Regions from separate parts of the Bradyrhizobium sp. NBAIM03 genome, predicted to be linked through region 2. Evidence: predicted binding sites of a transcription regulator. Region 2 holds the regulator's gene; each other region holds the start of a gene.
What was found. Region 2 encodes LexA, which represses DNA repair genes until DNA is damaged. Its sites were predicted from a motif close to TGTTCNNNNTGTGTTCNG; they were not measured.
Positions count from the first base shown of each region.

Region 1: a site for LexA is predicted at 1,169-1,186, ahead of I6F21_RS13525 (helicase-related protein). Genes of this name have one in related genera too.
Region 3: a site for LexA is predicted at 1,947-1,964, ahead of ruvC (crossover junction endodeoxyribonuclease RuvC). Genes of this name have one in related genera too.
Region 4: a site for LexA is predicted at 4,389-4,406, ahead of I6F21_RS08390 (DUF3072 domain-containing protein). Genes of this name have one in related genera too.

Region 1 covers NZ_JADYVS010000007.1:281,157-286,909, reverse strand. The annotation lists gene I6F21_RS13530 (DUF3108 domain-containing protein) at 1-762, shown strand, start outside; gene I6F21_RS13525 (helicase-related protein) at 1,467-4,910, shown strand; gene I6F21_RS13520 (S4 domain-containing protein) at 4,942-5,193, shown strand; gene fdxA (ferredoxin FdxA) at 5,326-5,664, shown strand.
Region 2 covers NZ_JADYVS010000010.1:202,755-208,507, forward strand. The annotation lists gene I6F21_RS17840 (ComEC/Rec2 family competence protein) at 1-2,241, shown strand, start outside; gene I6F21_RS17845 (GAF domain-containing protein) at 2,248-3,189, opposite strand; gene I6F21_RS17850 (hypothetical protein) at 3,407-3,841, opposite strand; gene lexA (transcriptional repressor LexA) at 4,216-4,917, opposite strand; gene glp (gephyrin-like molybdotransferase Glp) at 5,094-5,753, opposite strand, start outside.
Region 3 covers NZ_JADYVS010000016.1:6,624-12,376, forward strand. The annotation lists gene I6F21_RS23100 (methyl-accepting chemotaxis protein) at 1-912, opposite strand, end outside; gene I6F21_RS23105 (YebC/PmpR family DNA-binding transcriptional regulator) at 1,129-1,875, shown strand; gene ruvC (crossover junction endodeoxyribonuclease RuvC) at 1,995-2,522, shown strand; gene ruvA (Holliday junction branch migration protein RuvA) at 2,519-3,136, shown strand; gene I6F21_RS23120 (hypothetical protein) at 3,133-3,597, shown strand; gene ruvB (Holliday junction branch migration DNA helicase RuvB) at 3,594-4,646, shown strand; gene I6F21_RS23130 (metallophosphoesterase) at 4,776-5,696, shown strand.
Region 4 covers NZ_JADYVS010000004.1:315,007-320,759, forward strand. The annotation lists gene I6F21_RS08360 (HAMP domain-containing protein) at 1-1,552, shown strand, start outside; gene I6F21_RS08365 (HWE histidine kinase domain-containing protein) at 1,566-3,053, shown strand; gene I6F21_RS08370 (hypothetical protein) at 3,050-3,271, opposite strand; gene I6F21_RS08375 (hypothetical protein) at 3,413-3,670, shown strand; partial or broken gene I6F21_RS08380 (hypothetical protein) at 3,796-4,009, shown strand; gene I6F21_RS08385 (hypothetical protein) at 4,106-4,327, opposite strand; gene I6F21_RS08390 (DUF3072 domain-containing protein) at 4,443-4,637, shown strand; gene I6F21_RS08395 (DUF6496 domain-containing protein) at 4,728-5,045, shown strand; gene I6F21_RS08400 (hypothetical protein) at 5,052-5,414, opposite strand; gene I6F21_RS08405 (Do family serine endopeptidase) at 5,684-5,753, opposite strand, start outside.

The DNA.
Region 1 (5,753 bases), on a different contig from region 2:
GCGGCGCAAGGCAAGCTCGAGGCGCAATATGAGGCGACGCTGGCGGGCATTCCCGTCGGCAAGGGCGCCTGGAACATCGATATCCAGGACGACGTGTTCTCGGCGGCGGCCGCCGGCGGCACCACCGGGCTTTTGAAGTCGTTCACGGGCGGGTCCGGCACCGGCGCCAGCCAGGGGCGCGTCGTTGGCGGCGCGCTGGTGGCGACCGGCTACCAGGCCTCGACCACCACCCAGAAGAAGACCGAAGAGATCCGCATCACCCTCGACAAGGGCAATGTGAAGGATTTCGCCATTTTGCCGGAGCCGCCGGTCGATCCGGACCGCATCGTCGTCACCGAGGCCCACCGCCGCGGCGTCTGGGACCCCATGACGGCCTCGCTGCTGCGCGTGCCCGGCACCGGTGATCCCGTTTCGCAGGACGCCTGCCACAGCTCCGCGCCGGTGTTCGACGGCCGCATGCGCTACGAGCTCAAGCTCGATTTCAAGCGCATGGAGACCGTGAAGGCGGAGAAGGGCTACAAGGGCCCGGTCGTGGTCTGCGCGATCTATTTCGTGCCGATCGCCGGCTACATTCCCGACCGCCCGGTGATCAAATACCTCGCCGCCCAGCGCAACATGGAGATCGCGTTCGCCCCCATCGCCGGCACGCGCATCCTGGTCCCGTTCTGGCTGAAAGTGCCGACCCCGCTCGGCCCCGCCATGCTGGAAGCCACGAGCTTCATCACGTCGCCCCAGCCGCCGAGGGTCGCCAAGACGCAGTAGGCAAGGAGGCCGCACCGCTCTCTCCGACGTCATTCCGGGGCGCGCCCCTCGGCGCGAACCCGGAATCCATCGGGCTCCAGGGATGGTTTCACGATGGATTCCGGGCTCGCGACTGCGTCGCGCCCCGGAATGACGAGCGTTCGGTGGCGCCCTAGCAATATCAACGACCTACCTACTGTGCATGGGGTTGTTTTCGCACTCTTCGTTTGACCAGCCCGCGTGCTCAGGGAATCCATTTGACTCCTCCCCGATTCTGATTCGACTCGCTGCCGTCCCCAGCTTTAACCACCCCGGTCGCTTGTGTGCCCTCGCAAAACTCCATCTAGTGCGCAACCAAGACGAGTCCCGCGACATGTTGCGTGAACGGAACGGGACTCATAGGGGAGTCAGCGATTCGGCCGCGATTCGTTCTAGAGTCGTTCCGAAGCTTAAAGCGAACGGGAAAAGCGTCGCAAAGTGAGACAGTTGCGCGGGATTTGGGGAGGGCGTTTTCACGCCCGCGGTGTGCCCCTCACCCTGAGGAAGCCGCGCAAGCGGCCGTCTCGAAGGGCGAGGGGCTTGGCTCGCCCAGCAGCACCAGCCGGGCCTTCATCCTTCGAGACGCGCTGACGCGCTCCTCAGGATGAGGAACGAAGAGCCAGCCCCCTCTCCGCCCCGGATAGCACTGACATTCGCCCAAATCGCCATTACCTAATCCGATAGACATGGCTTTTTCCTCCTCCCCCTTCGCTTCCGAGCGCGCCCCCGGCGCGGGCGTCACTGCGGTGCTCGGTCCGACCAACACCGGCAAGACCCATCTCGCCATCGAGCGGATGCTGGCGCATCCCTCGGGCATGATCGGCCTGCCGCTGCGCCTGCTCGCGCGCGAGGTCTACAACAAGATCGCCGCTCGATCCGGCGAGGCCAGCGTCGCGCTCGTCACCGGCGAGGAGAAGATCAAGCCGAAGAACCCGCGCTATTGGGTCTCGACCGTCGAGGCGATGCCGCGCGATATCGACGTCTCCTTCCTCGCCGTCGACGAGGTCCAGATCGCCGCCGATCTCGAGCGCGGCCACGTCTTCACCGACCGCATCCTCAACCGCCGCGGCCGCGACGAGACGCTGCTCTTGGGTGCCGCGACCATGCGCCCGATCATCGAGCGCCTGTTGCCGGGCGTGTCCATGATCACGCGGCCCAGATTGTCGCAGCTCGAGTTCGCCGGCGATCGCAAGATCACGCGCCAGCCGCGCCGCACCGCCATCGTCGCGTTCTCGGCCGATGAAGTCTATGCGATTGCCGAGCTGATCCGCCGCCAGCATGGCGGCGCCGCCGTGGTGCTGGGCTCGCTGTCGCCCCGCACACGAAACGCGCAAGTGGCGATGTTCCAGAACGGCGACGTCGATTATCTCGTCGCCACCGATGCCGTCGGCATGGGCCTCAATCTCGACGTCGACCACGTCGCTTTCGCCTCCGACCGCAAGTTCGACGGCTATCAGTTCCGCCGCCTGACGCCGGCCGAATTCGCGCAGATCGCAGGCCGCGCCGGCCGCGCCACCCGCAACGGCACCTTCGGCACCACGGGCCGCTGCGCGCCGTTCGAGCCCGAGCTCGTCAACGCGCTGCAGAACCACACCTTCGATGCCGTGAAGGTGCTGCAATGGCGCAATTCCAAGCTCGATTTCTCCTCGCTCGGCGCGCTCCAGGTCTCGCTGAACCTCGCCCCCGGCCACGAGACGCTGACGCGCGCGCCGATCGCCGAGGACATGCGCGTGCTCGATCACGCCGCCCGCGACGGCGAGGTGCGCGATATCGCGCATGGCAAGGCCGCCGTGGAGCGGCTCTGGGAAGCCTGCCAGGTCCCGGACTACAGAAAGCTGTCGCCGGCCGCCCATGCCGAGCTGGTGACGACGCTATACGGCTTCCTGATGCGCAAGGGCTGCATTCCCGATGCCTGGTTCGAGTCCCAGGTCACCCAGGCTGACCGCATCGACGGCGACATCGACACGCTGTCGGCCCGAATCGCCCAGATCCGCACCTGGACCTTCGTCGCCAACCGCCCGGACTGGCTGAAAGACCCGGAACGCTGGCAGGGGATCGCGCGGGAGGTCGAAAATAAATTATCGGATGCGCTCCATGAACGCTTGACTGAGCGTTTCGTTGATCGCCGGACCAGTGTATTGATGCGCCGCCTGCGGGAGAACACGAGCTTGAATACTGAAATCGGCAAGACCGGCGAAGTCATCGTCGAAGGCCATGTCATCGGCCGCCTCGATGGCTTCACCTTTGCACCGGATGCGGCGGAAGCCGGCTCCGATGCGAAAGCCTTGCAGGCTGCAGCGCAAGCGGTGCTCGCCGGCGAGATCAACGCGCGCGCCGAAAAGCTGGGCAATGCGCCGGACGAGCAGTTCGTGCTCACCTCCGAAGGCATCATCCGCTGGACCGGCGATGCCATGGCGCGCCTTGCCGCCGCAGACGAGGCGCTGCATCCGCGCATCCGCATCATCTCGGACGAGCGCCTGACCGGCGCCCCCCGCGACAAGGTGCAGGCGCGGCTCGAGCTCTGGCTCAAGACCCACATCGAAAAGCTGCTCGGGCCGATGTTCGAGCTGTCGAAGGCCGAGGACGTCACCGGCATTGCCCGCGGCATCGCCTATCAGCTGGTCGAGGCGCTCGGCGTGCTCGAGCGTCCGAAGATCGCCAGCGAGCTGAAGGATCTCGACCAGTCCTCGCGCGCCGTCTTGCGCAAATACGGCGTCCGCTTCGGCGCCTATCACATCTATTTCCCCGGCCTGCTCAAGCCCGCCGCGCGTGCGCTGGCCGCGCTGCTCTGGGCGCTGAAGCAGGACAATGTCGATCTCTCCGCGCTCTCGGGCGCGCAGCATCTGGCCTCCTCGGGGCGCACCTCGTTCCCGGTCGACAAGGCGCTGCCGCGCGATGCCTATCGCGTGCTCGGCTACAAGCAGGCCGGCGAGCGCGCGGTGCGCGTCGACATTCTGGAGCGCCTCGCCGACCTGATCCGCCCGGCGCTGGCGTGGCGCGAGAATTCGCCGGGCGAAAAGCCCGCCGGCGCGTTCGACGGCCGCAGCTTCGTGGTGACGCAGGCGATGACCTCGCTGACCGGATCTGCCGGCGAAGATTTTGCCTCCGTGCTGCGCGCGCTCGGCTATCGCATGGAGAAGCGCCCGCCGCTGCCGCCGAAGCCTGTCGTGACCGAGCAGGTCGTGACCGAGCAGATCGTCACTGAGACCGTCGCGGCCGAGACGCCGCCCGCTGAAGGCAGCGCGGAGACCTCGACCGAGGCTGCAGCTGAGGCTGTTGCCGGCCTGCCGGCTGAGGCCCCGGCCGCTGAGACTACGGCCGAATCCGTCACTGTCGAAGACGCGCCCGGCATGGAGCCGCACGACGAGCCTGCTCAAGAGGAAGCTCACGAGGAGCCGGCGCTGGAAGCGTCTCCGGAAGCGCCCGTCACGCCCGAGGACGCCCCCGGCATCGCGCCGCCCGCAGAAGAGGCTGCGACGCCCGCCGATGCTACCGGCCTCGAAGCGGCTGCCGCCGAGACCGCCGCGACGGAAGCTGCTGCATCCCCCGATGCTGCCGCGCCTGAGGCGGCAGTTGCACCGGCCGAGCCCGAGCTGGTCGAGGTCTGGCGCCCTGCCGGCCGTCACGAGGATCGCAAGCCGCGCCACGAGCGCCATCGCCATCAGCGTCACAACAACCAGCGTCCGCGGCCCGGCGCTGAGGCTGGCGCTGCACCCGATGCAGCGAGCGCCGCGCCCGGCGAAGCCGCCGACGGCGCGAAGCCGGGCCATCGTCGTGGCGGCGGCCATCGCCGCGATGGCGGCCGCGATTTCCGCAAGCCGCGTGAAGGCGGCGAGGGCGGTGAGCGCCGCGACGACCGCAATCGCAGCTTCCAGGGCAAGGGAGACCGCGACAAGGATCGTGATCGCAACCGCGATAACAAGAAGTTCGGCGGAGATCGCGACAAGGGCCGCGACAATCGCGGCCGCGACCGCGACAAGGGCCGTGACCGCCGTGATCGCGAGTCGGGTCCCTCGCTGCGTCCCTACGCCTCGAGCGCGAACCCGCGCGAGCGCGATCGTCCGATCGATCCGAACTCGCCCTTCGCCAAGCTCGCCGCGCTGAAAGAGCAGCTGGGGCGGAAGGAGTAATCCCACGACGACGACGACCGAGCGGCAGCGTATCGACAAATGGCTGTGGCACGCGCGGGTGGTGAAGGCGCGCACCTCCGCGGCCGAGCTCGTCGTCACCGGCCATGTCCGCGTCAACGGCGTGCGCGAGACGTCGCCGGGCCATGCGATCAAGCTTGGCGACGTCCTCACCATCGCGCTCGATCGCACCGTGCGCGTGCTGAAGGTCACCGCCTTCAACGAGCGCCGTGGCGATGCCGCTTCGGCTCGCGTGCTCTACGAGGAGCTCGGCACGCGCAATTAATTGCGCTTTGCATTCATTTCTTGATCGATCAAACACACAAAGCCGTCATGATCGGGCCTTCCCGACCTTGCGGCGCCCGGCCATCCGCGCTAGGCAAGCCGCGACTTCTAAAAGAGCTTTTCGGAGCGTTGGATGACTTACGTCGTCACTGAAAACTGCATCAAGTGCAAGTACACCGACTGCGTCGAGGTCTGCCCGGTCGATTGCTTCTACGAGGGCGACAACATGCTCGTCATCCATCCCGACGAGTGCATCGATTGCGGCGTGTGCGAGCCGGAATGCCCCGCCGACGCCATCAAGCCGGACACGGAACCGGGCCTCGAAAAGTGGCTCCAGGTCAACGCCGACTACGCCAAGAGCTGGCCGAACATCACCCAGAAGAAAGAATCACCTGCCGACGCCAAGGAATTCGACGGCATGGAAGGCAAGTTCGAGAAATATTTTTCTCCGAACCCCGGCTCTGGGGACTAATTCGCGCCCAAACTTAACCCTAATAGCGGCGCTGCCGCCGAAAACCAGCCCTCAAGACCCCTAAATCATTGATTTTTGCGGGAAATGTG
Region 2 (5,753 bases):
GCCGGGACGTGGCCGGTCGGCCGCGCCGCCCCGGCCGGCGGCTTGGCGCCAGCGGGCCTCGGCATCTGGCCGGCGATCATCGAGACGCTGCGCCAATGGGCTCGGGGCGAGGCCGGGCCTGGCCGGCTGTTGCCGTGGGTGCCGGTCGCCTTCGGCGGCGGCATTGCGCTTTATTTCGCCGCCGATCATGAGCCGGTGCTGTGGGTGGTTGCCGCCACAGCCATCGCGCTGATGCTCGGCGCGGTGCTGCTCCGGCGGAGCCGGCTGTTTGCGCCCGCCATCATGCTCGCGGCGGTCGCGGCTGGTTTTGCCGTGGCGACCTGGAAGACCGCGCGTATCGCGCACACCGTTTTGGCAAAACCGCTCTATTCGGTGTCGCTGTCGGGCTTCGTGGAAGCGCGCGACATCCGCGAGCGCACCGACCGTTTCGTGCTGCGCGTCAGCGCGATGGAGGCGCAGCGCAGCGACGTCAAGCTCGAGCGCGTCCGCCTCTCGGTGCGCAAGGGCACGGCGCCTGAGGTTGGCAGCTTCGTGCAGCTGAAGGCGCGGCTGCTCCCGCCGATCTCGCCGGTGCGCCCCGGCAGCTATGATTTCTCGCGCGACATGTTCTTCCAGGGCATCGGCGCCTCCGGCTTCGTGATGGGCGCGATCACGGCGTCCACGCCGCCGGATGCTGGCGGCCTGCGGCTGCGCTACGCGGCCTTCATGCAGGGCCTGCGCGATGCGATCGATGCGCGCATCCGCGCAACGCTCGAAGGCGATAACCGCGCGATTGCGACGGCGCTGCTCACGGGGCGGCGCGATGCGATCACCGCGCCCGTGAACGATGCCATGTTCGTCTCGGGACTCGGCCATGTGCTGTCGATCTCCGGCTATCACATGGCGGTTGTCGCCGGCGTCGTCTTCTTCGCGGTGCGCGCGCTGCTGGCCTTGATCCCGGGGCTGGCGGCCGGCTCTGCCATCAAGAAATGGTCGGCCGCCGCGGCGCTGGTCGCGGCCGCGTTCTACCTGTTGCTGTCGGGCGCGGAGGTTGCGACGCAAAGATCGTTCTTCATGACGGCGGTGGTGCTGATCGCAGTGATGGTCGACCGCCGCGCCATCACCTTCCGCACGCTGGCGGTTGCCGCGCTGATCGTGCTTGCGGTCGCGCCGGAGGCGTTGGTGCATCCAAGCTTCCAGATGTCGTTTGCGGCAACGCTCGGGCTGGTGGCGCTGGTGCAGATCGGCATGCCGAACCTGCTCGCCTCGCCCGATCATTCCGCGACGGCGCGGATCGCGTTGTGGGGCGGCCGCGAGATCGCGATGCTGTTCCTGGCCTCGCTGATCGCGGGGCTCGCGACCACGCCGTACGCCGCCTTCCACTTCCATCGCGTGACCCCATACGGCGTGCTCGCCAATCTCGGCGCCATGCCGGTGGTCTCGGCGCTGGTGATGCCGGCCGGGCTGTTGGGGCTGCTCGCGGCGCCCTTCGGGCTCGACGGCGTGTTCTGGTGGTTGATGGGGATCGGCATCGAGTGGATGGTCCTGGTCGCGCGCTGGGTGGCGGCCCTGCCGGGCGCCGTCGGCCGCATTCCCGCCTTCGGGATCGCGCCGCTGATCGCAGCGAGCCTCGGGCTCATCGTGATGGGCCTGTTGCGCACGCCCTTGCGCTGGTCCGGCGCCCTGGTGCTGCTGGCAGCGATCCTCTGGGGACTGTCGGTGCGGCAGCCCGATATCCTGATTGCCGGGGATGGCGCGAGCGTCGCGATCCGGGGCGGGGATGGGCGCTTGCAGGTGATCCGCGCCAGCAAGGACAGCTTCCTGCTGAAGGAGTGGTTGGCTGCCGATGCCGATCCGCGCGATGCCGGCAACGCCTCGTTGGCGAGTGGGGTGTCGTGTGACGAGACCGGCTGCGTGGCGCCGCTCGCGGACGGACGACTGATCGCGTTGGCGACGCGTATCGACGCGCTGGCCGATGATTGCAGCCGCGCCGCGCTGGTGGTGACGGCGCGGCCTGCGCCACCCGATTGCGCGGCGATGGTGGTCGATCGGGCGGGTCTTGCCAGTCAGGGCGCACTGGCTCTGACGAGACGCGGCGAGGGCTTTTCGGTGCAGGCGGTGAGGACGAGGGGAGCAAGCCGTCCCTGGCTGCCGGCCGGCGCCGGCGAGGGAGATTTCGACGGCAGCCTCGTGCCGAAGGCGGCCGTGCCCCGCAACCGGGACGCAACGCCATCGGAGGCCGACTTGCAGGCCGACGATTGACGCGGATCACAAATACCAGGCCAGCACGGCGTCAAGCCTTCCGTTGCCGATGACCGGCAGGGCCACCATTCGGCTCAGCCCGGCTGCGCAGGCTTCGGAGCCGGCGATCGAGCCGTCACGGGTGAGATCGTCGTTGAGCGCGGGCATGCCGGCGGCCCAGGCGCCGCCAATGCTGCCTTCGCCCCTGGCGATGGACTGCGCCGCATAGCGTGCGGCGAGGTCGGTCTGCGCGCTGCAATCGCCGGCGCGAAAGACCAGCGCCGAACGGTCCTCGTTCGGGACCCAGATCTCGAAGCGTCGTGCAATCGGCGTTGCCTGCGCGGAGAGGAATGTCAGAACCCAGGTCTGGTCGGTACCGGTTCGGTAGGGCACGCCGACGCCGAGATTGATCCCGACCTTGGCGGCGTCCTCCCAGCGCAGGAAACTCTTGGCGTCGTGCAAGTCCTTGATGATCAGCGGCAGGCCCGCCTTCCAGGTGCGTCCGGGCAGGCCGAAGCCGCGCGGAAATCTGGTGTGGCGGGAGTTGAATTCGAACATGTCCGCGGTGCCGTAATAGCCATCGACGAGCCCCATCTCATGCGAGAGATCAGGATCGTTGTGCCAGAGTTCGATCGCGCCGACGTGCGCCTCGTCGTCGCCACAGAACAGCACCAGCACGGCTTGCAGGAATTCGCCCGCGAACACCGGCACCGCCACGCCGCAGGTGAGGCCGGCCGCAGCGGCCTGATCGGTCCGCTTGAAATAGGAGTTGGCGAATTTCGTGAGGATGACGGGGTGGCCACAGGCCCAGGCCTTGCCGGGAAGTCCCTCGTCATATCCGAAGTGCAGCTCTTCGCTGACGGCTTTGAACGCGGACAGCCCATCGTCGTAGAGGCCGCCGCCGAATTCCAGCCGCCTGCGCGTCCGGTCGGGTACCCAAAGTTCAACGACGCGAATGAAGGTCTTCATCGAGCGTGTCCGCCGCCTCAAACCACGACAGCATCGGTCATTTGGCTGCGGAGCGGACGTTCAAAATGCGGGCAGCACGGCCCAAACTTCGTGCGACGACGAGGCGCGGCGGTGGGCTCGCCGATCGAATGTCCTGAAACACAAACTTGCCGGGCTCGCCGGCCTCGGCCGGCGACGGCAATTTCAATCCCGGGCTCGGCCTGTCGGCCGAAGGGCGTCAGCCGATCGGCAGGCGCGTGATCGTGGGCCGCGTGTCGGCGACGATCTGCGGCTTGTGCTCGCGCTCGGGGGCTGGCTGCGTCACCGGCAATTGCAGCACGGTCGCGCGCTGGCCTTCGACGAGCTGCGTCACCAGCACGTATTTGCCGTCGGGGAATTCGATCGCGTCATGATGGCGATCGGGAATGTGCGGGTCGATCTTGCCGAACTTGCCGACGCGAGAGTTCACGGTGCGCGTCCAGATCCAGCGGTTGTCGTAGCGGACATTGTCGGCGAAAGCGAGCTCCGTCCCCGGCAGCAGACAGACCGCGACGGAGGGATCGGCTTCGGAAGCGAAACCGCGCGTCGAGGTGCCGCGGAAGGTTGTCGTGACGATCGTCTCGCCGACTTCGGCGGGGCGCGTCGCGACGGCATGCAGGCTGTAGTCACACATCGGGTGCTCCTCATGCTGGGATAGCGACCCGCGTCTCTTTCGAGGCGCAGGCCTCTATCAGAGTGGAAGCATACAACGCTCTGCTCGGTTATGGGCAAATCTGCGGCTCGCGTCCGCAGCGCGCGATCACATTATCTTTCCCGGATTCGATAGGAACAAACCTCGCGTCCTTGCATTCGGCCGGAGCTATCAGCACTGCCGGCACAACTCTACCGGCGAAGCAGAAATGGCTGCGCGCCTGCGCGGGGGAATGTCGCGCGGGAAGATGGACCGGACAGCCGGCGCGAGAGACCGGCCGGAGCGGGCAAGTATCCGCTCCGATCCTGGATCGACGATGCCGATCGCAGCGCGCGCGGCGCTTGAGACTTCCGTTATCAGTACTTCCGGTAAAGCCCGATCAGCTTGCCCTGGATCTTCACGCGGTTCGGCGGAAGAATGCGGACCTCGTAGGCGGCATTGGCGGGCTCGAGCGCGATCGAGGCGCCGCGGCGGCGGAAGCGCTTGAGCGTGGCCTCCTCGTCGTCGATCAATGCCACCACGATGTCGCCGGTATTTGCGGTCTCGTTGCGCTGGATCAGCGCCATGTCGCCGTCGAGGATGCCGGCCTCGACCATCGAATCGCCGCGCACTTCGAGCGCGTAGTGCTCGCCCGAGCCGAGCATGTCCGGCGGCACGCTGATGGTATGGCTGCGGGTCTGCAGCGCCTCGATCGGCGTGCCGGCGGCGATGCGGCCCATCACGGGCACCGCGACGGGGCGCTCGCCCTCGTCCGCGGGCGGGCTGGAGCTCGCGCGCACCTTGCCGAGATTGCCCTCGATCACGCTCGGGGTGAAGCCACGGCGATTGCCGGCGGCGGCCTGGAGCTCGGGCAGCTTGATCACCTCGATGGCACGGGCGCGGTTGGGCAGGCGGCGAATGAAGCCGCGCTCCTCGAGCGCAGTGATCAGGCGATGGATGCCTGACTTCGAGCGCAGGTCGAGCGCATCCTTCATCTCGTCGAAGGACGGCGGCACGCCGCTTTCCTTCAGACGTTCGCTGATGAACCGCAGAAGCTCGTATTGTTTGCGCGTCAACATCTCGACCAAAGTCCCCCGGTTGATGTCGTTCGATTCCGACACGATGAAGCCGGCACTAAGCCGCTACATCCTCGAAACAAATCATGAACGGACACTATATGTTCGATATGTGTTCCGCAACTGCTTAATTTATGGTGAACGCGGCCAAGCTCGCGGAATGCGTGTGGCTGGGCGGCTCAGACGGGCAGCCGGAGCACCTCGCAAGGCGTGCCGGCCTCGGCCTTCGGCGCGAACGGTGCGCGCACCAGAAGTACCTGTGCCGCAGCGAGATTCGCAAGAAGGGAGGAGTCCTGATGGCTGACCGGAAGGGCGACGCGCGTGCCGTCGTCGCGCTCCTCCAGCCGCGCACGCAGATAGTCCTCGCGCTGGTCGTTGGCGGCGAGATCGCGGCCCAGCACGGCGCGCTCGCGCCGATGATGAATCGCTGAACGGCCCGACAGGGCGCGAATCAAGGGGACCATGAACAGGAAGGCGCACACGTAGGACGACACGGGATTGCCGGGCAGGCCAATCACGCGCATCGCGCCTATCCGACCGTGCATCATCGGCTTGCCCGGCCGGATCGCGATCTTCCAGAACGCCATCGCGATGCCTTCGCCCTTGAGCGCCTGCTGGACCAGGTCGTGGTCGCCGACCGAGGCACCGCCGGTCGTGATCAGGATGTCGGCGCCGCTCTCGCGCGCGCGGCGGATGCCGGCGGACGTCGCCTCCAGTGTATCGGCGGCAATTCCGAGGTCGATGGTCTCGGCGCCCTCGCTGCGGGCGAGCGCATGCAGGGCATAGCCGTTGGAATAGACGATCTGGCCGCGACCAGGCGTGGTGCCCGGCATCACGAG
Region 3 (5,753 bases), on a different contig from region 2:
TTTCAGCTTCTGGGCGAAGGTGGTGACGGCCTTGCCGGCGCTGGCGACGCTCTCGCCATGGGTCTCGGCCGCCTTGGTCGCCGCGTCGATCTCGGCCGCGCTCTCGCCGACCGAGATGATGAACTCCGAGGCGCTGGCGGCATTGCCGGAGACTTCGCTGGTCGTGGCATTCTGCTCGGCGACCGCGCCGTTGACGGTGTCGAACACCGGACGGATCGCCTCGATCGCCTGAGAGATGCGGTGCACGGCGTCCGCCGAACCGGCGGCATCGCGCTGCAATGCGTCGATCTTCTTCGTGATCTCCTCGGTCGCACTCTGGGTCTGCACCGCGAGCGCCTTGACCTCGGTGGCAACGACGGCAAAGCCTTTTCCGGCTGCGCCCGCGCGCGCGGCCTCGATCGTCGAGTTGAGCGCGAGCAGCGTGGTCTGCCGCGCGATCTGCGCGATCAAATTGACGACGTTGCCGATGGCGGCGGAGGATTCGCGCAGGCGGTCGACATTGGCGCGGGCTTCCTGCGCGGCGGCGCTGGCCTCGTCGGCGAGCTTGCCGGCTTCCCGGACCTGCGCGCCAATCCCTTGCGCGGACTGGGTGAACTTGTCGGCGGCATGGGCGAAGGTGGAGGCGGTGGATTGCGCCGCGTTGGTCCGGCCGGTCAGGGCGTCGGTGCGGTCGCGAATGGCAGCGAGGGTCGCCGCGGTCGCCTCGGCGCCGCCAGCCACCGAATTGGCGGCGCGCTCAAGCTGGCGGATCATGGCGCCGAGCTCGAGTTCCAGCAATTCCAGGATTTCCCGGGCCGAATCACTTTCGGCGGTCGGGGCGGGTGCGGCAGGGGCCGCCGGCTGCGCAGCCTCCGGGCCTGCCGCGGGCGCGGCCGTGTCCGGCAGACGCTTCCGAAATAATCCGAACGCCATCGGGTCTCTCTTGTCGGGGGACGGTCGGGCGCTATTTTCGCAGTCCGGAATGAAATCAGGGTTAACGGTGCCCATCTAGGCAGGCGCCGTTACGGCGGCTACCTTTACAGTGCTACCTCAGGCGCAGCCGAGCCCTTTGATTCCGGTGGGTTGGCGGCCTATAAGGCCGCGCTTCCCACGCTCATCTTTGGCTGACGATTTCTCAAGAGACCACGCATGGCCGGACATTCCCAATTCAAGAACATCATGCACCGCAAGGGGCGGCAGGATGCCCAGAAGTCGAAACTGTTCGGCAAGCTGGCGCGGGAAATCACCGTCGCTGCCAAGCTGGGCACCCCCGACCCCGCCATGAACCCGCGCCTGCGCGCCGCCGTGATCGCTGCGCGCCAGGAGAACATGCCGAAGGACAATATCGAGCGCGCCATCAAGAAGGCGCTCGGCAGCGACGGCGAGAACTATGACGAGATCCGCTACGAGGGCTACGGCCCCGGCGGCGTCGCCGTCATCGTCGAGGCGCTGACCGACAATCGCAACCGCGCCGCCTCCGACATCCGCTCCTTCTTCACCAAGTCCGGCGGCAATCTCGGCGAAACCGGCTCGGTCTCCTTCATGTTCGACCGCACCGGCATCATCGAATATGACCGCAGCGTCGCCTCCGACGATGCGGTGCTGGACGCCGCGATCGAGGCCGGCGCCGACGACGTCGTTTCCGGCGAGGGCGGCCACGAGATCTACGCCTCGACCGAAGGCTATCGCGACGTCGCCAAGGCGCTGGAAGCCAAGTTCGGCGAGCCGCGCAAGGCCGCACTGATCTGGAAGCCGCAGAACACGGTTGCGGTCGACGACGAGACCGGCGAGAAGCTCCTGAAGCTGATGGACCTGCTCAACGAGCACGACGACGTCCAGAACGTCTACGCCAATTTCGAGGTGTCGGACGCGCTTGTTGCGAAGATGGGCGGATAGGCTCGTGTCCCGGACGCGCTGCAGCGTGAAACGCTGCGGCGCTGGGCCGGGACCCATTCCCCTGTTACTTCCGTTCTGTTTCTGTTTCGCATCCCGCGGCCAGCCGCTATCACTGGCCCATGACTGCGCTCCCGATTCGTGGCCCCGTTCGCATCATCGGCATCGACCCCGGCCTGCGCCGCACCGGCTGGGGCGTGATCGAGGCCGAGGGCAACCGCCTGATCTATGTGGCCTGCGGCTCGGTGGAACCGCCGGACGATCTACCGCTGGCGAGCCGGCTGCTCGCGATCCATGAAGGGCTCGCTTCCGTCTTGTCCAATCACCAGCCGCTGGAAGCCGCGGTCGAGCAGACCTTCGTCAACAAGGACGGCGTTGCAACGCTGAAGCTTGGCCAGGCCCGCGGCGTTGCCATGCTGGCGCCCGCAATGTTCGGCATCTCTGTCGCAGAATACGCGCCGAACCAGGTCAAGAAGACGGTGGTCGGCGCCGGCCACGCCGACAAGCAACAGATCGCGATGATGCTGAAGATCCTGCTGCCGAAGGCCGAGCCGCCGTCCGCGGACGCCGCCGACGCGCTCGCCATCGCCATCACCCACGCCCATCACCGCCAGAGCACGGCGCTCCGGCTGAAGGTGGTGGGGATATGATCGGCAAGCTCAAGGGCTTGATCGATTCCTACGGCGAGGATTTCGTCATCCTCGACGTCGGCGGCGTCGGCTATCAGGTGCACTGCTCCTCGCGCACCTTGCAGCATCTGCCCTCGCCGGGTGAGGCCGCTGTGCTGTCGATCGAGACCTATGTCCGCGAGGACCAGATCAAGCTGTTCGGCTTCCGCACCGACCAGGAGCGCGAATGGTTTCGCCTGCTCCAGACCGTGCAGGGCGTCGGCGCCAAGGTCGCGCTGGCCGTGCTCGGCACGCTGTCGCCGGCCGATCTCGCCAATGCCATTGCGCTTCGCGACAAGGCCGCGGTGGCGCGCACGCCCGGCGTCGGCCCGAAGGTCGCCGAGCGGATCGTCACCGAATTGAAGGACAAGGCGCCGGCCTTTGCCAATGTCGATCCCGCCGTCGTGCATCTCGCCGGCGCCGTCGACGACCAGCGCGCGCCGCGCCCCGTCGCGGATGCGATCTCTGCGCTGGTCAATCTCGGCTACGGCCAGCCGCAGGCCGCCGCGGCGATTGCATCGGCCTCGCGCAGCGCGGGTGAGGGCGCCGAGACGGCGCAGCTGATTCGATTGGGTTTGAAGGAACTGGCCAAGTGAACAACGGCCAGCGCCTCTCCGAGTGGGGTCAAGGTGCGGCACGCCAGCATTTGCGGCGCCTCGGCCGTATGTTCGTCGTCGTCTTCTGCGGAACACTTTTTGCCGGGTATCTTGCAATGCTGGCGTTCTCGGCATCAGGTTGTTTTCTTAGTCGTGTCATTCGATGCTTTTCGGTCTCGCGCGACCTGATCGGGTTCAGCTGGTTTGCCGTGAAAGGCTTGTTCTTGCCTGCGGCCGTTGTGGCCTTGATGGTTGCAATCTTCCTGCAAATCCGAGGCTCCGTTGTCTGGTGGGACGTTCTCGTTGCAAGCTTGCTTTCGGCGCTGGTGATTGGCTCTGTTGGAAGAGCACTGAGTGAACCGGCTGAGGCATTTGTCTTGCTTGTGGTAAGTTTGATCTTCTTTGCAGGTGCTCAAGCTGCCCTTCTTATCGACAAGCGACTGTGCAGGACTTCCGCATGACCACTCCCCCCCGCATGGTCTCGCCGGAGCGCCGCAGCGACGATGTCGGCGACACCGCGCTGCGGCCGCAATCGCTGTCCGACTTCGTCGGTCAGGCGCAGGCGCGCAAGAATCTCTCGATCTTCATCGAAGCGGCGCGCAAGCGCGGCGAGGCGCTGGATCACGTGCTGTTCGTCGGTCCCCCCGGCCTCGGCAAGACCACGCTGGCGCAGATCGTGGCGAAGGAGCTCGGCGTCGGTTTCCGCGCCACCTCGGGGCCCGTGATCGCCAAGGCCGGCGATCTTGCCGCCCTCTTGACCAATCTCGAAGAGCGCGACGTGCTCTTCATCGACGAGATCCATCGCCTCAGCCCCGCGGTGGAAGAGGTGCTCTATCCCGCGATGGAGGACTTTCAGCTCGACCTCATCATCGGCGAGGGCCCGGCGGCGCGCTCGGTCAAGATCGAGCTGTCGAAATTCACGCTGGTCGGCGCCACCACGCGCGCCGGCCTTCTCACCAATCCCTTGCGCGACCGCTTTGGCATTCCGGTCCGGCTCAACTTCTACACGATCGAGGAGTTGGAGAGCATCGTCAGCCGCGGCGCGCGCGTGCTCAACGTCGGCATGAGCGCCGATGGCGCCAACGAGATCGCGCGCCGCGCCCGCGGCACGCCGCGCATCGCCGGCCGCCTGCTCCGCCGCGTGCGCGATTTCGCCTCGGCGGCCGATGCCGACAAGATTGACCGTAAGATTGCCGACCATGCGCTGAGCGCGCTCGAGGTCGATGCCGCAGGGCTGGACGCGATGGATCGGCGCTATCTCTCGACCATCGCGCTCAACTATGGCGGCGGACCGGTCGGCGTCGAGACCATGGCTGCGGCCTTGTCGGAGCCGCGCGACGCCATCGAGGACATCATCGAGCCCTATCTGATCCAGTGCGGCTATCTGCAGCGCACCCCGCGCGGCCGCCTGCTGACCTCGCACGCCTTCCGTCATCTCGGCATCGCCGAACCCTCGCGCGATGCGGCGGCGCAGTTCGGCCTGTTCGGCACGGATGATAGCGACGAGTGAGCTGCTGAACCTCGCGCCGTTCCGCCTATGATGAATTTCCGTTAACCTCGTGCAGACGATCTGCACGAACGCACCCCAATTCCGCTCCAATCGGATATCATCAAGGCGCCGCATCATCATCGGGCTTCCATGATCACGCGCCGTCATCTTATCCGTTCCATTGGCGGTCTGTCCGCCCTCGGCGTCTCGACCGCAGCCTACGGCGTCGGTGTCGAGCCGGTGCTGCGCCTTCGCGTCACGCGCTATCATCCGATGCCGCGGCAGTGGCCGGCGGATTTTCCGCTGAAGATTGCCGCCATCGCTGACATCCATGCCTGCGATCCCTGGATGTCGCTGGAGCGCATCGAGGGCATCGTCGACCGGACCAACGCGCTCAACGCCGATCTCATCGTGCTGCTCGGCGACTATGTCGCCGGCCTTCACCACGTCACGCGCTTCATTCCGTCGAGCGAATGGGCAAGGGTATTGGGGCGCCTGAAGGCGCCCCTCGGCGTTCATGCCGTTATGGGCAACCACGACTATTGGGATGACAGAACCGTGCAGCGGGCCGGGCACGGGACGACCATCGCACATCGGGCGCTGGAGACGGCCGGCATCCCCGTCTACGAGAACGATGCTGTGCGTCTTACCAAGGACGGCCGTCCGTTCTGGCTTGCCGGCCTCGGCGATCAACTGGCCTTCCTGCCGGCGCGGCGCTTCCGGAGCATGGCGCACTTCGGTGCCGACGATCTCAACGCCACGCTGGCCAAGATCACCGACGATGCGCCGGTCATCCTGCTCGCGCACGAGCCCAATATCGCGCCGCTCGTGCCCGCGCGCGTCGCGCTGCAATTGTCCGGCCATACCCATGGCGGCCAGGTCCGCCTGCTCGGCTGGTCGCCGGCCGTCGCGCCCAGGAACGGCCTGCGGCTCGCCTATGGCCATTTTCGCCTGAAATGCGATCTCATCGTCTCCGGCGGCCTCGGTTGCAGCATCATGCCGCTCCGCTTCGGCGTGCCGCCTGAGATCGTCGAGGTGACGCTGGGAAGGTCAGGACCGGTCGTGTCCTAACACGCTTGCGCGTCCGGCTGTTTTTGCGCAAAACGTGCCGGTTACCGACCAGCGAAG
Region 4 (5,753 bases), on a different contig from region 2:
CTCGGCGCCGGCCGTGATCGCCTTCGAAGTGTCCGACACCGGCATCGGCATTCCCCTGGAGAAGCAGAAGCTGATCTTCGAGGCGTTCCAGCAGGCCGATGCCGGCACCAGCCGCAAATATGGCGGCACCGGTCTCGGCCTTGCGATCAGCCGCGAGCTTGCCAGCCTGCTCGGCGGCGAGATCCACCTGCGCAGCGCGCCGGGCAAGGGCTCGACCTTCACGCTTTATCTGCCCTTGAAATATTCCGGCCCGACCCTCGCGCCGCGGGCGCCGGCGTCACAGCAATACGGCCAGCCGCCGGCGCTGCAGCCTGCCGCGCCTGACCAGCAGCGCGTTATCGAGCAGCTGCCCGACGACCGCCTCAACCTCGAGCCCGGCGACACCATTCTCCTGATCGTCGAGGACGACCCGCATTATGCCCGCGTGCTGGTCGATCTGGCCCGCGACAAGGGCTTCAAGGTCCTGGTCGCCGCGCGCGGCGCCGAGGCCCTCGAGCTCGCCAAGCAATACCAGCCGACGGCCGTCTCCCTCGACGTGTTCCTGCCCGACATGCTGGGCTGGACCGTGTTGAGCCAGCTCAAGCACAATCCGCTCACCCGCCACATCCCGGTTCAGATCATCACGCTCGACGAGGACCGCCAGCATGCGCTGGCGCGCGGCGCCTTCTCCTTCGTCAACAAGCCGACGACGACCGAGGGCGTCTCGGCCGCGCTGACGCAGATCAAGGAATATGCGCGGCCGCGGCGCAAGCGACTCTTGATCGTCGAGGACAACGAGGCCGAGCGGCTCTCGATCCGCGAGCTGCTGCACCACGACGACATCGAGATCCTGGCCACGGATACCGGGGCCGGTGCGCTCACGACGTTGCGCGAGCAACCCTGCGATTGCGTGGTGCTCGACCTCAGGCTGCCCGACATGAGCGGCTTCGAGGTGCTCGATCAGATCCGCAACGACGAGGCGTTGTCGAACATCCCCGTCGTGGTGTTCACCGGCCGCGAGCTTTCCGCCGAGGAGGATGCCGAGCTTCACACCATGGCACGCAGCATCGTGGTCAAGGGCGTGGAATCGCCCGAGCGCCTGCTCGACGAGACCGCGTTGTTCCTGCACCGCGTGATCACGGAGCTGCCGATCGAGAAGCAGCGCATGCTGGAGAAGCTGAACAGTTCCGACGAGGACCTGATCGGCAAGACCGCCCTGCTCGTCGACGACGATGCCCGCAATATCTTCGCGCTCTCGAGCGTGCTGGAACGACGCGGCATGAAGGTGCTGACGGCCACGACCGGCAGCGAGGCGGTGACACTGGTCGAATCCAATCCGGAGATCGCGATCGTGCTGATGGACATCATGATGCCGCAGATGGATGGCTATCAGACCATCGGCGTGATCCGCGAGAACCCGGCCTTCGCCCGTCTGCCGATCATCGCGTTGACCGCGAAGGCGATGAAGGGCGACCGGGAGAAATGCCTCGAAGCCGGCGCGTCCGACTACCTCGCCAAACCGGTCAACACCGACCAATTGCTGCTTGCGATCCGCATGTGGCTGCATCGCTGAGTTGGACCCGCGTATGGATCAGGAAAAGGTCAACATCCTGCTCGTCGACGATCAGCCGGCCAAGCTGCTCGCCTACGAGGTGATCCTGAAGGATCTCGGCGAGAACCTCGTGATCGCCTCCTCGGGCCGCGAGGCGCTGGAGGTGCTGCTCAAGACCGAGATCGCGGTGATCCTGGTCGACGTCTGCATGCCCGAGCTCGACGGCTTCGAGCTCGCCGCGATGATCCGCGAGCATCCGCGTTTCCAGAAGACCGCCATGATCTTCATCTCGGCGATCCAGGTCAGCGACATCGACCGGCTGCGCGGCTACGAGATGGGCGCGGTCGATTACGTGCCGGTTCCGGTCGTGCCGGAGGTACTGCGCGCCAAGATCAAGGTGTTTGCCGAGCTCTACCGCAAGACGCGCGAGCTCGAACGGCTGAACCACGAGCTCGAGGATCGCGTCCGCGCCCGCACCGCGGAACTGGAGGCTTCCACCGCGAAGCTGCGCGAGAGCGAGCAGCGGCGCAGCATGGCGATCGCGGCTGGCAAGATGGGGTCCTGGGACTGGGACTGGATCAGCGGCGATTGGATGTGGGACGAGGGGCAATACAATATCTTCGGCGTCAACCCCGACAATTTCGAGATCAATCCGGCCAACGTTCAGGCCCTGCTGCACCCCGACGACGTCGACCAGTTGCGCAAGGCGATCGCCGAGTTCAACAAGGGCACACGCGCCTATGAGACGGAGTTCCGCATCATCCGGCCCGACGGCGAGGTGCGCTGGTGCGTCGGCACGGCGGCCGCAACCACGGACGAGAGCGGGCGCGTGGTGCGCGTCAGCGGCGTGACCGTCGACATCACCGAGCGCAAGCGCGCCGAGGAGCGGCAGAACCTGCTGGCGCGGGAAGTCGATCATCGCGCGAAGAACGCGCTGGCGCTGGCGCAGTCGATCGTGCGCCTCACCCGGGCCGACGAGGTCAAGGCCTATGTCAACGCCGTCGAGGGGCGCATCAATGCGCTGGCGCGCGTGCACACCATCCTGTCGCTGTCGAGCTGGCAAGGCGCCGAGCTCTCCAGGCTGATCGACGAGGAGCTTGCGCCCTACTCGCTGGGCGACCAGATCAAATTGGCAGGGCCCGAAGTTCAGTTGCTGCCGGCGACGGCCCAGACGCTGGCGCTCGCACTGCACGAGCTCTTCACCAACTCGGCAAAGTACGGCGCGCTATCCACGCGAGCGGGGCGGCTCGCGATCGATTGGCAGGTCGACGAGGAGCTGCTCACGCTGAGCTGGGAGGAATCCGGCGGTCCCCTGGTCAAGACCCCGAAATCGCGCGGCTTCGGCACGCGAAGCCTGCTTGCGAGCATCGAGTCCCAGCTTGGCGGACAGGCGCAGTTCGATTGGCGCGCCGAGGGCCTGCTGTGCCGTCTTGAGGTGCCGTTGACACGCAAGACCGCGGCGGCTGCACCAAGCAAGTTCGACACCGCCGGCGCTGCCGAATTGCAACGCGCATCCGGTTAACCTGACGCTGCGCTGCTCATGCGCTGCGCCGTGCGTGGTTCGCGCGCGACCCGCCCTTCGAGCCAAGCTTCCGTTCGGGCGAGATCGCGCAGCGCCCTCGCGTAGCGGCGGGCCGCGCTTCGCTCCGCGCCAAGCGGAAGCTTGCGCGCCTTGCGCAGGATGTCCGCGGCCGCGTTGCGATAGGCCAGCGAGCGGTAAAGAAAGACGACCTTACCCATATCGATGTTCCCGTTTTGCTGGCGCCCATCTTGGCAAGCCCGGCATGAACGCCGGATGAAACGGGCGGTAACAATTCCTTCAGCGGAACGGAACCCGGCGATAACATGCGCGTTGGCGTGGCAAGTTCGGGATGCCGTCCCATGCGCACCAAGAAGTCGTCTGAGCTGATCTCTGCCAGCGGCCTTATCAAGCTGATGACGCATGCAATGATGGGCGCAGCGCTAGGCCTCATTTTCAGCCTCACGCTCGTCCTGTCCAATCCAGCCGTCGCCAACCTGCTGAACAATGGCGGAAGCCAGGCCGCGATGGTCTTCGCCCTCACCTTGGTGACGACCTTTGCGATCGGCGCGACGCTCACCGGCGCCGTGTTCATCCTGGCCGAGGACAAGCAAACTTGAAGCGTGCGTGACGTACGGAAAGATACTTCGCCGGGAACTCCTGCCGCGACGCGCGGTTTGCTGCCTGCGTCAATTTAACTCAGGGGGTTTCCCCGCATGAGACGACCAAGCTCGCTCTCGCCGTAATATTGGCAACCGGCCTTGCCGCCGCGGCCGTTTGCCGCCCAAGCCAAATCGCACAAGGCTAAGCATGGATCCTCGATGTCGTCGGCACAGACCACCGGCGCCAACACCAAGTCCTCCACGGGCGCTGATCCGTCCGGCCAAGGCGGCGCCGGTCCCGGCTCTGATCAGGGCGGCACCATGACCAACAAGGGCGGCATGACCGACACCAAATAGGCGCTCCCTGGAATCATGAAGGGCTCCGCATTGCGGAGCCCTTTGTCTTCTATCTTTGGTTCGGCACTCGGCCTTCAGTATCCGGCGCCAAGGATCTCAGCGGCGCTCGGCTGCGCGCGCGGAATTGCCGCCTGTCTTCACGGCACGAAGCCGCACCCGATCGCGAACGTTCGGCAGTACGTCGCTGCCGCCGGCCGCCTTCCATTCGGCAATCAAGAGAGTGATTTTCCGGCGCAGGTCCATCTGCGCCAGGGCCCTTTCCGTGCAGTCGTGATCGCGCTCGACGAGGTCGCGCACCGACGCCTCGACGTCGGCCATCTCGAGCCTCAAGGCTCTGATTTTACGTCGAATTTCATTAATTCTGTTGTCCATGCCTTGTTAGAACAAAATAAGAACATATAGTCAAGTCACGATTTCAGGACGGAGACGCCAGATGCAGGTTCAAGGTAAATACGACGCCAGATTTTTCCTGGGCGAGCAGATGACGCGGGCGCAGGGTCTCAAGCTGAAGCGGCTCAGCGAAGAGGCCTACCAGCCCGGCCAATATGCGCGGGATCTGTCCTTCAGCGAGGCCGCCCGGCGCATCCAGGTGCTGGAAGCGGAGATCGAGCTGGCAAACTCCTTCTAGAGCATCGCATCGCGCTTTAGGCCTGCGCCGTTCCACGCTCCCGGAACCATGGCTGTGCAGAATGGTTCTCCCCGCCGAGGGAGAATATGCATGGCACGCAAGGCAAAAAAGCGCCGCTACTCACGCAGCTCGGGAAGCGATGTCGCCACCGAGATGCGGCGTTACAAGAAGGGCACCGCGAAGAGCGGCCGTGGCGGGCGCGGCGGCCGCGTCAAGAACCGCAAGCAGGCCATCGCGATCGGACTGTCGAAGGCACGCAAGAAGGGCAAGAAGGTCCCGAAGAAGGCTTCGAAGCGCAAGAGCGCCAAGAAGACGTCCAAGAAAGCATCCAAGAAAACGTCCGGGACGTCGTCCAAGAAATCGTCGAACAAGAAATCATCGAAGCGCAAATCCAAGCGGTCGCGCTGACCCGCCTCAGATCATGCTCCCCGGCATGAAGCAGCGGATCGAAATCCCGAACGCAGTCTTGACCGGCCACACCATCGTGCGGCCGGCCCGGTTGGGCTCGGTGATGACGGCCTCATCCGGCACATCGATCCACTGTCCGTCGATGCGGACACGGTAGCGCCCGTTGTGCGACTCCCAGTCGAGATCGGCAAGGGCGAAACCGTCCGCGTCCGAGCAGCACGGACCGAGATGGCTGCGCAAACTGTCGAACCATGGCTTCAGAGGAGAATTCGCGTAGCGGCCGTCGTCGCGCCCGAGCGCGTTTCCCCCCGAGAGCACCAATGGCGCCACGAGCAGCGCACTCCTGAGCGAGAGCTTCAATCGATCCATGTCGGCACCGATCACTTGCGAACCACCGGCGAGTTCCACAAAGCGCCGGGAGGCTCGAAGTTCCACGCTTGCAACCCCTCTCAGCGGCGACATTGGCGCAGAGCACCGAGGCGCCCTGCGAGTGTGATCAGCGAACACGGCTTTTTCGGACGCACCAGGTCATCATCCCTGCCGTTAACGAGAATGTGACCGGCCTGGTGCGGACGTGACGTGTGTGCAAAAGGCGGCCCGAAGGCCGCCTTCCTGGATTGGTAAGGGTCGAGTTGACGTTATGCGAGTGGCACCGCAACGAAGCGGGTGGCCTCCGCGCTTCTGACCTGAAGCAGCACGCTGCGCTTG